3 linked regions of the Alkalihalophilus pseudofirmus genome follow. The protein of the gene in region 2 interacts with the protein of the main gene of each other region in a pairwise test. Links are inferred from orthologs where the notes say so. Each region holds a gene or a part of one and is shown on either strand. Other genes may lie near its edges.

What was found.
Region 1: the proteins of tuf (region 2) and PQ478_RS16550 interact in binary tests that used the Bacillus subtilis proteins (3 or more experiments, as listed by UniProt). The link is inferred for Alkalihalophilus pseudofirmus from one-to-one orthologs.
Region 3: the proteins of tuf (region 2) and PQ478_RS19995 interact in binary tests that used the Bacillus subtilis proteins (3 or more experiments, as listed by UniProt). The link is inferred for Alkalihalophilus pseudofirmus from one-to-one orthologs.

What each region holds. Positions count from the first base shown.
Region 1 is NZ_CP117835.1:3,099,064-3,102,249, forward strand. Bases 378-3,186 are described here. They hold PQ478_RS16550 (rod shape-determining protein), read right to left. Parts: upstream 2,398-3,186; coding sequence 1,357-2,397; downstream 378-1,356. Other genes in these bases: mreD (rod shape-determining protein MreD), read right to left, coding at 378-471; mreC (rod shape-determining protein MreC), read right to left, coding at 471-1,343; radC (RadC family protein), read right to left, coding at 2,616-3,186. Also shown: more of mreD, read right to left, coding at 1-377.
Region 2 is NZ_CP117835.1:139,278-142,842, forward strand. Bases 407-3,215 are described here. They hold tuf (elongation factor Tu), read left to right. Parts: upstream 407-1,120; coding sequence 1,121-2,311; downstream 2,312-3,215. Other genes in these bases: fusA (elongation factor G), read left to right, coding at 407-993; rpsJ (30S ribosomal protein S10), read left to right, coding at 2,612-2,920; rplC (50S ribosomal protein L3), read left to right, coding at 3,014-3,215. In the rest of the region: more of fusA, read left to right, coding at 1-406; more of rplC, read left to right, coding at 3,216-3,565. UniProt on the Bacillus subtilis protein: GTP hydrolase that promotes the GTP-dependent binding of aminoacyl-tRNA to the A-site of ribosomes during protein biosynthesis.
Region 3 is NZ_CP117835.1:3,834,496-3,837,843, reverse strand. What follows is about bases 1-2,971. They hold PQ478_RS19995 (rod shape-determining protein), read left to right. Parts: upstream 1-970; coding sequence 971-1,972; downstream 1,973-2,971. Other genes in these bases: PQ478_RS19985 (flagellar hook-basal body protein), read left to right, coding at 2,919-2,971; PQ478_RS19990 (flagellar hook-basal body protein), read left to right, coding at 2,072-2,890; spoIIID (sporulation transcriptional regulator SpoIIID), read left to right, coding at 572-859; PQ478_RS20005 (3'-5' exonuclease), read left to right, coding at 1-130. Also shown: more of PQ478_RS19985, read left to right, coding at 2,972-3,348. UniProt on the Bacillus subtilis protein: Forms membrane-associated dynamic filaments that are essential for cell shape determination. Acts by regulating cell wall synthesis and cell elongation, and thus cell shape.

The DNA of each region.
Region 1 (3,186 bases), 3.0 Mb from region 2 along the record:
CGGATAGAGCACCACAATGGCTAAAGCTCCGTTTAAAAGCAGGGTAGGCAAAAGCCGGTCAAACACAAAGGCTTGGCCGCCCATATCTGTAATGCCGATTAAACGAAACAATCCATATTGATAATAATCAAATAATGCCACAGCGACAAGGGCAAGAAGAATTGGCACGAGAATACTATCTTGGATCTGCTTATAAGACAAAGCAAAGACGTAACCAACAACAGCAAACCCAAACACATACACACCTAAAAGTTCGGTATACACTACATCATATATAACCCCAAAGCACAGCGCATAAACTAAGCTTGTGCTTCTTCCTGTAAAGATCCCGATAAACACAAGCAGTACAACAAGAAATCTCGGAACCATGATGAGGTCAGAACCGTATCTTTCCGGCATGAAAAATGGATATAAACTTCCTTCAATGACTAGAGCAAGCAATAAAAGTGTGGGAAGATAGGCACGGCTCACTACTGATCCTCCTCTAATATCTCTGGATCAACAGAGGTACTCGTACGCTCGATTACGTAAACATAATTTAATGAATAGTAATCTGCTGTAGGTTTAATATAGGCATTTTGAGTCAAGCCGTATTCATCCGGCTCTACCTCAACCACTTCACCGATTAATAAACCTTCAGGGTACACTCCCCCAAGTCCAGAGGTTGTAACCATTTGCTCTTCTTCGATCTCGGCCTCAATATCGAGCTTCCGCATAATGAGGAGACCACGATCCTCGTCATAGCCTTCAATGAAACCATTTAATGCTTGATCACCGACAATTTTCGCTGAGACTCGGTTGGTCCTGTCATTATCAGATAATAATTGCACAAATGAACTAAATTGACTTGTCCGTTTCACTTTACCAATTAAGCCGCCTTGAGAATCAACGAGCGCCATATTCGGTTCAATGCCATGCTGGCTTCCGCGGTTGATGGCAATAAAATCATTCCAGCGGTCAGGATTACGGTGAATCACAACGGCTGGTCTCATTAAGTAATCACTTAAACTTTCTTCAAGGTTGATCATTTCGCGCAAGGTTTCATTCTCATCGCGAAGTAAATTACGTTCTACGGAGATTTGGGCGTATTCTTCAAGACGTGATTTGAGAAGTTTATTTTCTTCATACACGCTGCGAATATCAGATACGCTCTCAAAGAAACCCGCGACAGAATGTGCGGGTTTTGAGAACATAGACTGCACCCATCCAACCGTATCTCTCATAAACTGCTCTGGCCGTGTTGTATTCTCACGATCAGAAAGCGAATAACCAATCAGCGCCATCAAAATGATAATGCTGACAAGAAGAATAATTAATTTTTTGTTTGAGAAAAAGGATGGCATGCTAGACACCTACTTACGATTTTCTATCAGAACGAGACGTTATCCCAGCTTTTGAACGGAATAAATGTAGATTTTCAAGCGCCCTGCCTGTTCCGATGGCCACACAATCTAGCGGATTTTCAGCTACGATTACCGGCATGTTTGTTTCATCGCTTAATACGCGGTCAAGATTGCGTAATAAAGCTCCGCCGCCTGTTAGTACAATTCCGCGGTCGATAATATCAGCTGCAAGCTCAGGCGGTGATTGCTCAAGCGTATTTTTCACTGATTCTACAATCGTCGTAACTGTATCTTCAAGAGCTTTGGAAATTTCTTCTGCTGTTACAGAGATGGTCTTAGGAAGTCCTGAGACAAGATCACGTCCGCGGATATCCATATCATCTACGCCTTCTGGTGCTCCTGCTGTTCCAATTTCCATCTTTAACGTCTCAGCTGTACGTTCACCAATCATCAAATTGTATCTCTTTTTCACATACTGAATGATTGCATCATCCATCTCATCACCAGCCACACGGATTGATTGGCTCGTAACAATTCCGCCAAGTGAAATAATGGCTACTTCAGTTGTACCGCCGCCAATATCAACAACCATGCTCCCGGTCGGCTCCCATACAGGAAGATCTGCCCCAATCGCTGCTGCAAACGGCTCTTCAAGTGTATAAGCCTCTTTTGCGCCCGCTTGTTTGGTTGCATCTTCTACCGCGCGTTTCTCAACCGCTGTAATCCCTGTTGGTACACAAACCATCACTGAAGGCTTACGAGTGAAAACTGAACGATTCTTAACTGTTTGGCGAATAAAATACTTAATCATTGTAGCTGTTGTATCAAAATCTGCGATAACGCCGTCTTTCATCGGACGCACAGCCACAATATTTCCTGGAGTACGACCAATCATATTCTTTGCATCATTTCCTACTGCTTCAATTGAACCTGTATCTGTACGTAATGCAACCACTGACGGCTCACGCACTACGATGCCTTTCCCTTTAACATAAACAAGTGTATTAGCTGTTCCTAAATCAATTCCAATATCTTTTGAAAACCCACCAAACATCTATGTATCTCCCTTCAGACTGATCTGAAATCATAACCTTTATTATATCGAACATTTCTCAAATATTATATCGAACATTTCTCAAAAAAAATAGCCTTAAGTTCCCCGACACAAAATTTCCACCTTTTGTTTCATTTTAAAATAATGTGAAACACGTGAACTTCTACCAAAAGGGCTATCTACCCTTGATGAGACCCTTAACTACCTATGATCTATTTCTAAATGATATGGCCCTGCTCTTTTAAACTAATGAATTTGCGATCGCCGATAATGACGTGATCTAATAATTCGACACCTAATACCTTGCCTGCTTCATTCAGCCGCTTAGTCACTTCTATATCTTCAAGGCTTGGAGTGGGGTCGCCTGAGGGATGATTATGCAAACAAATGATTGAGGCAGCAGAGCGTCTTAACGCTTCTTTAAACACTTCTCTGGGGTGTACAATACTCGCGTTCAGACTGCCAATGAATAAGGTATGACGATGAATGACACGGTTTTTCGTATTCAAATAGAGAGCGATAAAATGCTCTTGCGTTAAAAATCGCATATCTTCCATGACAAAATTGGACACATCCTCAGGAGAACGTATCACATATTTTTCTTCAGTCGGGACTGCGTGGATCCGTCTGCCGAGTTCCATCACTGCTTGGATCTCTACTGCTTTCGCTGTTCCAATTCCATTTATATGACATAATTCTTCGATTGTCGCTGTCCGCAATAAAGTCAGTCCGTCAAACGAATCTAACATTTTGCCGGCAAGCTGCAGGGCAGACTCTTTTTTTGTCCCA
Region 2 (3,565 bases):
GAGGAAATCTCTACGGTTTACTCTGGTGATATCGCTGCTGCTGTTGGTCTAAAAGATACAACAACTGGTGACACTCTATGTGATGAAAAGAATCTTGTTATTCTTGAGTCAATGGAATTCCCAGAGCCGGTTATCTCATTATCAGTAGAGCCAAAGTCTAAAGCTGACCAAGATAAGATGGGTATGGCATTAGCTAAGCTCGCTGAGGAAGATCCAACTTTCCGTACTGAAACAAACGAAGAAACTGGTCAAACGATTATTTCTGGTATGGGTGAACTTCACCTTGATATCATCGTTGACCGTATGAAACGTGAGTTTAAAGTAGAGGCTAACGTTGGTGCTCCACAAGTATCTTACCGTGAAACGATCCGTCAAACGGCTCAAGTTGAAGGTAAGTTCGTTCGTCAATCTGGTGGTCGTGGACAATTTGGTCACGTTTGGGTAGAATTCTCTCCAAACGAAGAGGGTGCAGGTTTCGAATTCGAAAATGCAATCGTCGGTGGATCAGTTCCTCGTGAATACATCGGATCTGTAGAACAAGGTATTGAAGAAGCTCTTGGCAACGGTATGGTTGCTGGATACCCTGTAATCGACATTAAAGCGAAGCTTTATGATGGTTCTTACCATGATGTCGATTCAAGTGAGATGGCGTTTAAAATTGCTGCATCTATGGCACTTAAAAACGCTAAAACTAAGTGTAAGCCAGTATTACTTGAGCCATTAATGAAAGTTGAAGTTGTTATTCCTGAAGAGTACATGGGTGATGTAATGGGTGACGTTACAGCACGTCGTGGACGCGTTGAGGGTATGGAAGCACGCGGTAACGCACAAACAGTTAAAGCGTTCGTTCCACTAGCTGAAATGTTCGGGTATGCAACATCATTACGTTCACGTACTCAAGGACGCGGAACGTACTCAATGTTCTTTGACCACTACGAAGAAGTTCCTAAGAGCGTAGCGGAAGAGATCATTAAAAAGCAAAACGGTCAGTAATAACGTTTTGTAATTGTTTCATACAACGTTTTGTTGTAAGCTAAGAAAGGTGATATTCGTATGGATATGGCACCTTTCTTATTCATAAAAAAACTTACTATTGTTTATTTAAGGGAGGAAATTAATCATGGGTAAAGAAAAATTCGACCGCTCGAAAACGCATGCCAATATCGGTACTATTGGACACGTTGACCATGGTAAAACAACTTTAACAGCTGCAATCACAACTGTACTTGCTAAGCGTTCTGGTAAAGGTGCTGCAATGGCGTATGACGCTATCGATGGTGCTCCAGAAGAGCGTGAGCGCGGTATCACAATCTCAACTGCACACGTTGAGTACGAAACTGATAACCGTCACTATGCACACGTTGACTGCCCAGGACATGCTGACTATGTTAAAAACATGATCACTGGTGCTGCACAAATGGACGGCGGTATCTTAGTAGTATCTGCTGCTGATGGCCCAATGCCGCAAACTCGTGAGCACATCCTTCTTTCTCGTCAAGTAGGTGTACCTTACCTTGTTGTATTCTTAAACAAATGTGACATGGTAGATGACGAAGAGCTACTTGAATTAGTAGAAATGGAAGTACGTGACCTTCTTTCTGAGTATGACTTCCCTGGTGACGATGTACCTGTTATCCAAGGTTCTGCTCTTAAAGCACTTGAAGGTGACGAAGCATACGAAGAAAAAATTATCGAACTTATGGCTGCTGTAGATGATTACATCCCTACTCCAGAGCGCGATAAAGAAAAGCCATTCATGATGCCAGTTGAGGATGTATTCTCAATCACTGGTCGTGGTACGGTTGCTACTGGTCGTGTAGAGCGTGGACAACTTAATGTTGGTGACGTAATTGACATCATCGGTTTAGCAGAAGAGCCATCTTCTACTACTTGTACAGGAGTAGAAATGTTCCGCAAGCTTCTTGACTATGCTGAAGCTGGTGACAACATTGGTGCACTTCTTCGTGGGGTTTCACGTGACCAAGTTCAACGTGGACAAGTACTTGCTAAGCCAGGTAGTATTACTCCACACACAAACTTCAAAGCTGAAGTTTATGTTCTTTCAAAAGAAGAGGGTGGACGTCACACTCCATTCTTCTCAAACTACCGTCCTCAGTTCTACTTCCGTACAACTGATGTAACTGGAATCATCAACCTTCCAGAAGGTGTTGAGATGGTAATGCCTGGTGACAACATCGAAATGACTGTTGAACTAATTTCACCAATCGCAATCGAAGAAGGTACTAAGTTCTCTATCCGTGAGGGTGGACGTACTGTAGGTGCTGGTGTCGTAGCTACAATCACTAAGTAATTATATTACTTTCTGATAGAAAGCATCTTGGTCTTCCAAGGTGCTTTCTTTTTTTATGCAATTAATTTCGATAAAACCTTGCAATTATTCATAGGTGTCGTTATAATAGTAGGAGTGTGCCCAACATAAAAACTTTTACTTGATTTAGGTCATGTACCTATGTATAATGTTGAATGTTGGTCATTGGCAGCGATGATGTGGAAGGTTGCTGATACACCCGGCCCCTTTGCCATGGCAGGGTGTAGGAAATTTTCACGGAGTATGTCTGTTTATAAAATGGACGATAAAGGAGGGGCTATAATGGCAAAGCAAAAGATTCGTATTCGTTTAAAGGCGTATGATCATCGTGTTCTTGATCAATCAGCAGAGAAGATTGTAGACACTGCAAAGCGTTCAGGTGCTAATGTATCTGGTCCGATTCCACTTCCAACTGAGAAGTCGGTTTACACAGTTCTTCGTGCGGTTCACAAGTACAAAGATTCTCGTGAGCAATTCGAGATGCGTACGCACAAACGTTTGATTGATATCGTGAATCCAACTCCACAAACTGTGGATGCTCTTATGCGTTTGGATTTACCGTCTGGCGTAGACATCGAAATCAAACTATAAATCTGTATGATCAATTAGTGAATATAGACTTTTATATGTAAGTATATAAAAATGGCAAACAAAAAATTCGAGTTATATTAGGAGGTGTAACGGATGACCAAAGGAATCTTAGGTAGAAAAATCGGTATGACACAAGTGTTTGCTGAAAATGGTGAAGTCATCCCAGTAACAGTTATCGAAGCTGAGCCAAACGTGGTTCTTCAAAAGAAAACTGTTGAGTCTGATGGATACGAAGCAATCCAAATCGGATTTGCTGACCAAAAGAAATCAAATACTAACAAGCCTCAAGAAGGACATGCTGCAAAAGCTAACACAGCTCCTAAGCGCTTCATGAAGGAAATCCGTAACTTCGACGCTTCTCTTGAAGTGGGTAACGAAGTTAAAGTTGACACATTTACAGCTGGAGACGTAGTAGACGTAACAGGAACATCTAAGGGGAAAGGTTTCCAAGGTGCTATCAAGCGTCATAACCAATCTCGCGGACCGATGTCTCATGGTTCACGTTACCACCGTCGCCCAGGTTCAATGGGTCCTGTAGCTCCAAACCGTGTATTCAAAGGTAAACTATTACCTGGACGTATGGGTGGAGAAACAGTAACAGTACAAAACCTTGAAATCGTAAAAGTTGATACAGACCGTAATCTT
Region 3 (3,348 bases), 3.7 Mb from region 2 along the record:
GCTAGGAGATGCGATGACCACCGCCCATCTATTCTGTGAGCTGATGCGTCATCTAGAAGACCGAGGCAAGACGACGCTTGCTGATCTTATGGAGATCGGCAGCTCCACAACAAAGGGTGTAGTGTTTTAATAAGAGGAGGAGAAACGCGGCCGAGGCCGCGTTTCTTTGTTTGATGCGGTGTTTAGGCGGCTGTAGCAGTGGTGATGCGGCGAGGAGAGTGACGCAATTCCAGCCTCAATCGATGCATAAGCCGGCCGGAGGGGCGCAATAAGCCAGGAGACAGGCGCAATAAGGACCGATCGGCGCAATAACAGCACACACCGACGCATATACTTCATCAAGCCGCGCAATCTCGGCCGAGAGCAACGCATAAAGAGCCTGAACCGGCGCAATCCCCCTCGCCAAAAACTTCCCGCACTACTCTGCAACCCCGAAAAATACTCTCCGATCACCCAAATATGTAAAAAAAGTCTGAAAATAGCCCTCGTCCTCTTTAAAATGTGGTATATCTGCTTAATCTCCCTAATAAACTGTACCAATCACCAACACAGAATTAGGGAGGCGAGACGTGTGCACGATTACATCAAAGAGCGAACGATCAAGATTGGCAAGTATATCGTCGAGACGAGAAAAACGGTGCGGACCATTGCAAAGGAGTTTGGGGTATCCAAAAGTACCGTTCATAAAGACTTAACAGAACGCTTGCCAGAGATCAACCCAGAGCTCGCAAATGAAGTAAAAGAAATTCTTGAATATCACAAATCTATTCGTCATCTTCGGGGCGGCGAAGCGACGAAAGTGAAATACAAGAAGACACAAGAAGAGCCTGTACAGCAAATTGTAAAAAGTCGACAATAATTTGCAGAAATTATTATCCCTGTCTGAACAATCTGTGATAAAATTTACAATTAGGTATATCGTAATCAGTAGATACGATCATGTTCGGTAAAACAGGGAGGAAAAAGAATCATGTTTGGTAGAGATATTGGAATTGATTTAGGTACTGCGAACGTCCTAGTCTATGTAAAAGGTAGCGGTATTGTCTTAGATGAGCCCTCAGTAGTTGCAGTCGATACACAGTCAAAGAGAGTTCTAGCTGTCGGAGAAGAAGCGTTCCGCATGGTTGGACGCACACCAGGAAATATTGTTGCCATGCGCCCAATGAAGGACGGCGTCATCGCAAACTTTGAAATGACAGAATCGATGCTGAAGCATTTTCTTGGCAAGATCAATGTCAAAAGCATGTTTTCAAAGCCGCGCATTTTAATTTGCTGCCCGACAAATATTACATCCGTTGAGCAAAAAGCGATTCGCGAAGCAGCTGAGAAGAGCGGCGGGAAGAACGTGTATTTGGAAGAGGAACCGAAAGTTGCTGCAATCGGAGCCGGAATGGATATTTTCCAGCCAAGCGGTAACATGGTAGTCGACATAGGCGGTGGGACAACAGATGTTGCTGTTCTTTCAATGGGTGATATCGTCACCGCCTCTTCCATCAAAGTAGCTGGTGACAGATTCGATTCTGACATCTTAACTTACATCAAAAAGAGGTATAAACTTCTTATCGGAGAACGTACAGCTGAGAACATTAAGATGCAAGTCGCAACAGTATTTCCGGGTGCGCGTGAAGAGGAAATGGAGATTCGCGGACGCGATATGGTAAGTGGACTTCCTAAGACAATTACGGTACACTCAAAGGAAATAGAGGAAGCGTTGCTTGAATCAGTTTCATATATTGTACAAGCTGCTAAGCAAGTCCTTGAGCAAACGCCTCCAGAGCTGTCAGCAGACATTATTGACCGCGGGGTTATCTTAACAGGCGGCGGAGCACTTCTCCACGGTATCGATCAGCTTCTAGCAGAAGAATTGAAGCTTCCAGTGCTTGTTGCAGAAGATCCAATGCATTGTGTGGCAAAAGGAACAGGCATCATGCTTGAGAACCTAGACCGCATGTCAAAGAAAGTTAAAATTTAACAAGAACCTAAAACATACCGATACATGTGGCATAGGGACGAATCCATGCCGCATGTTTTCGTGCTTAATAATATAAACAGTGAACCAAGGAGGAACACGATGCTTAGAGGATTGTACGGCGCAGCAGCAGGGATGATTGCCCAGCAACAGCGCCAAGAAATGCTGACCAACAACCTAGCCAATGCGAATACTCCAGGATACAAAGCCGACCAAGCATCACTGCGTGCGTTTCCAAACATGCTGATCAAAGCAATGGACACGCAAGGACCAAAAGGCGCTCAAGCACCGATTATCGGAGAGCTGACAACGGGTGTCTATTTGCAAGAACGCATGCCGAACTTTCGTCAAGGAGACATCAATGAAACAGGCAATTCAACCGATATTGCACTGCTTCAAGGTGTACTGCCTGAAGGCGAGTCAGGGCGTCCGGGTGCTTTATTTTATACGATTCAATCTAATGATGAGATCCTATACAGCCGTAACGGAAACTTTACAATAGACGGGGCTGGATTTCTGACAACGACGGAAGGGCAGTATGTTCTTGGCACGAACGGCGAGCCGCTTCAAGTCGGTGATGAGAATTTCACGCTTGACCCAAATGGTACAATAACGTCATCAGATGGTGCAGTGATTGGCCAAATTAACTTGGCTTACGCAGAAGACCCAATGTTGCTTGTGAAAGAAGGAGACGGCCTGCTTCGTTATACAGAAGAAGGTGAGCTGCCGACTGCAATTGGAAATGCCGAGATCAACTATCAGCTCCAGCAAGGTTTTATTGAACGTTCAAACGTTGACGCCTCACAGACAATGACGGAAATGATGAGTGCATACCGATCCTTTGAAGCGAACCAGCGTATTCTTCAAGCTTATGATCAAAGCTTGGATAAAGCCGTAAATGAAGTCGGGCGGTTAGGCTAATGGCTGAGCAGAGAGTGAGGATGAAACGATGAATCTTTCAATGATATCAGCTTCTGTAACCATGGGGCAGCTGCAGCGTAAAATGGACACCCTCTCACATAACATGGCCAACAGCAACACAACAGGCTTCAAGCGCCGTGAAGCAACGTTTTCAGACCTGTTATTTCAGCAGGTTAATAACAACACGGACACACGCTATGAAACCGGCAGGCTGACGCCAAACGGAATCCGCGTCGGTGCAGGAGCAAAGATTGCCCAGACCGCTCTTCGGATGGAGCAGGGAGCGATTATGCAAACAGGACGAGAGCTTGATTTTGCGATTGCTGAACGTGATCACTTTTTTGAAGTAGAGTCTGTGGAAAATGGACAAGCTACCTCGTATCTAACACGCGATGGGTCTTTTTACTTAAGTGAAGATCCACAAAATCCTAATGCGTTAACAATTGTGAATGCAAAAG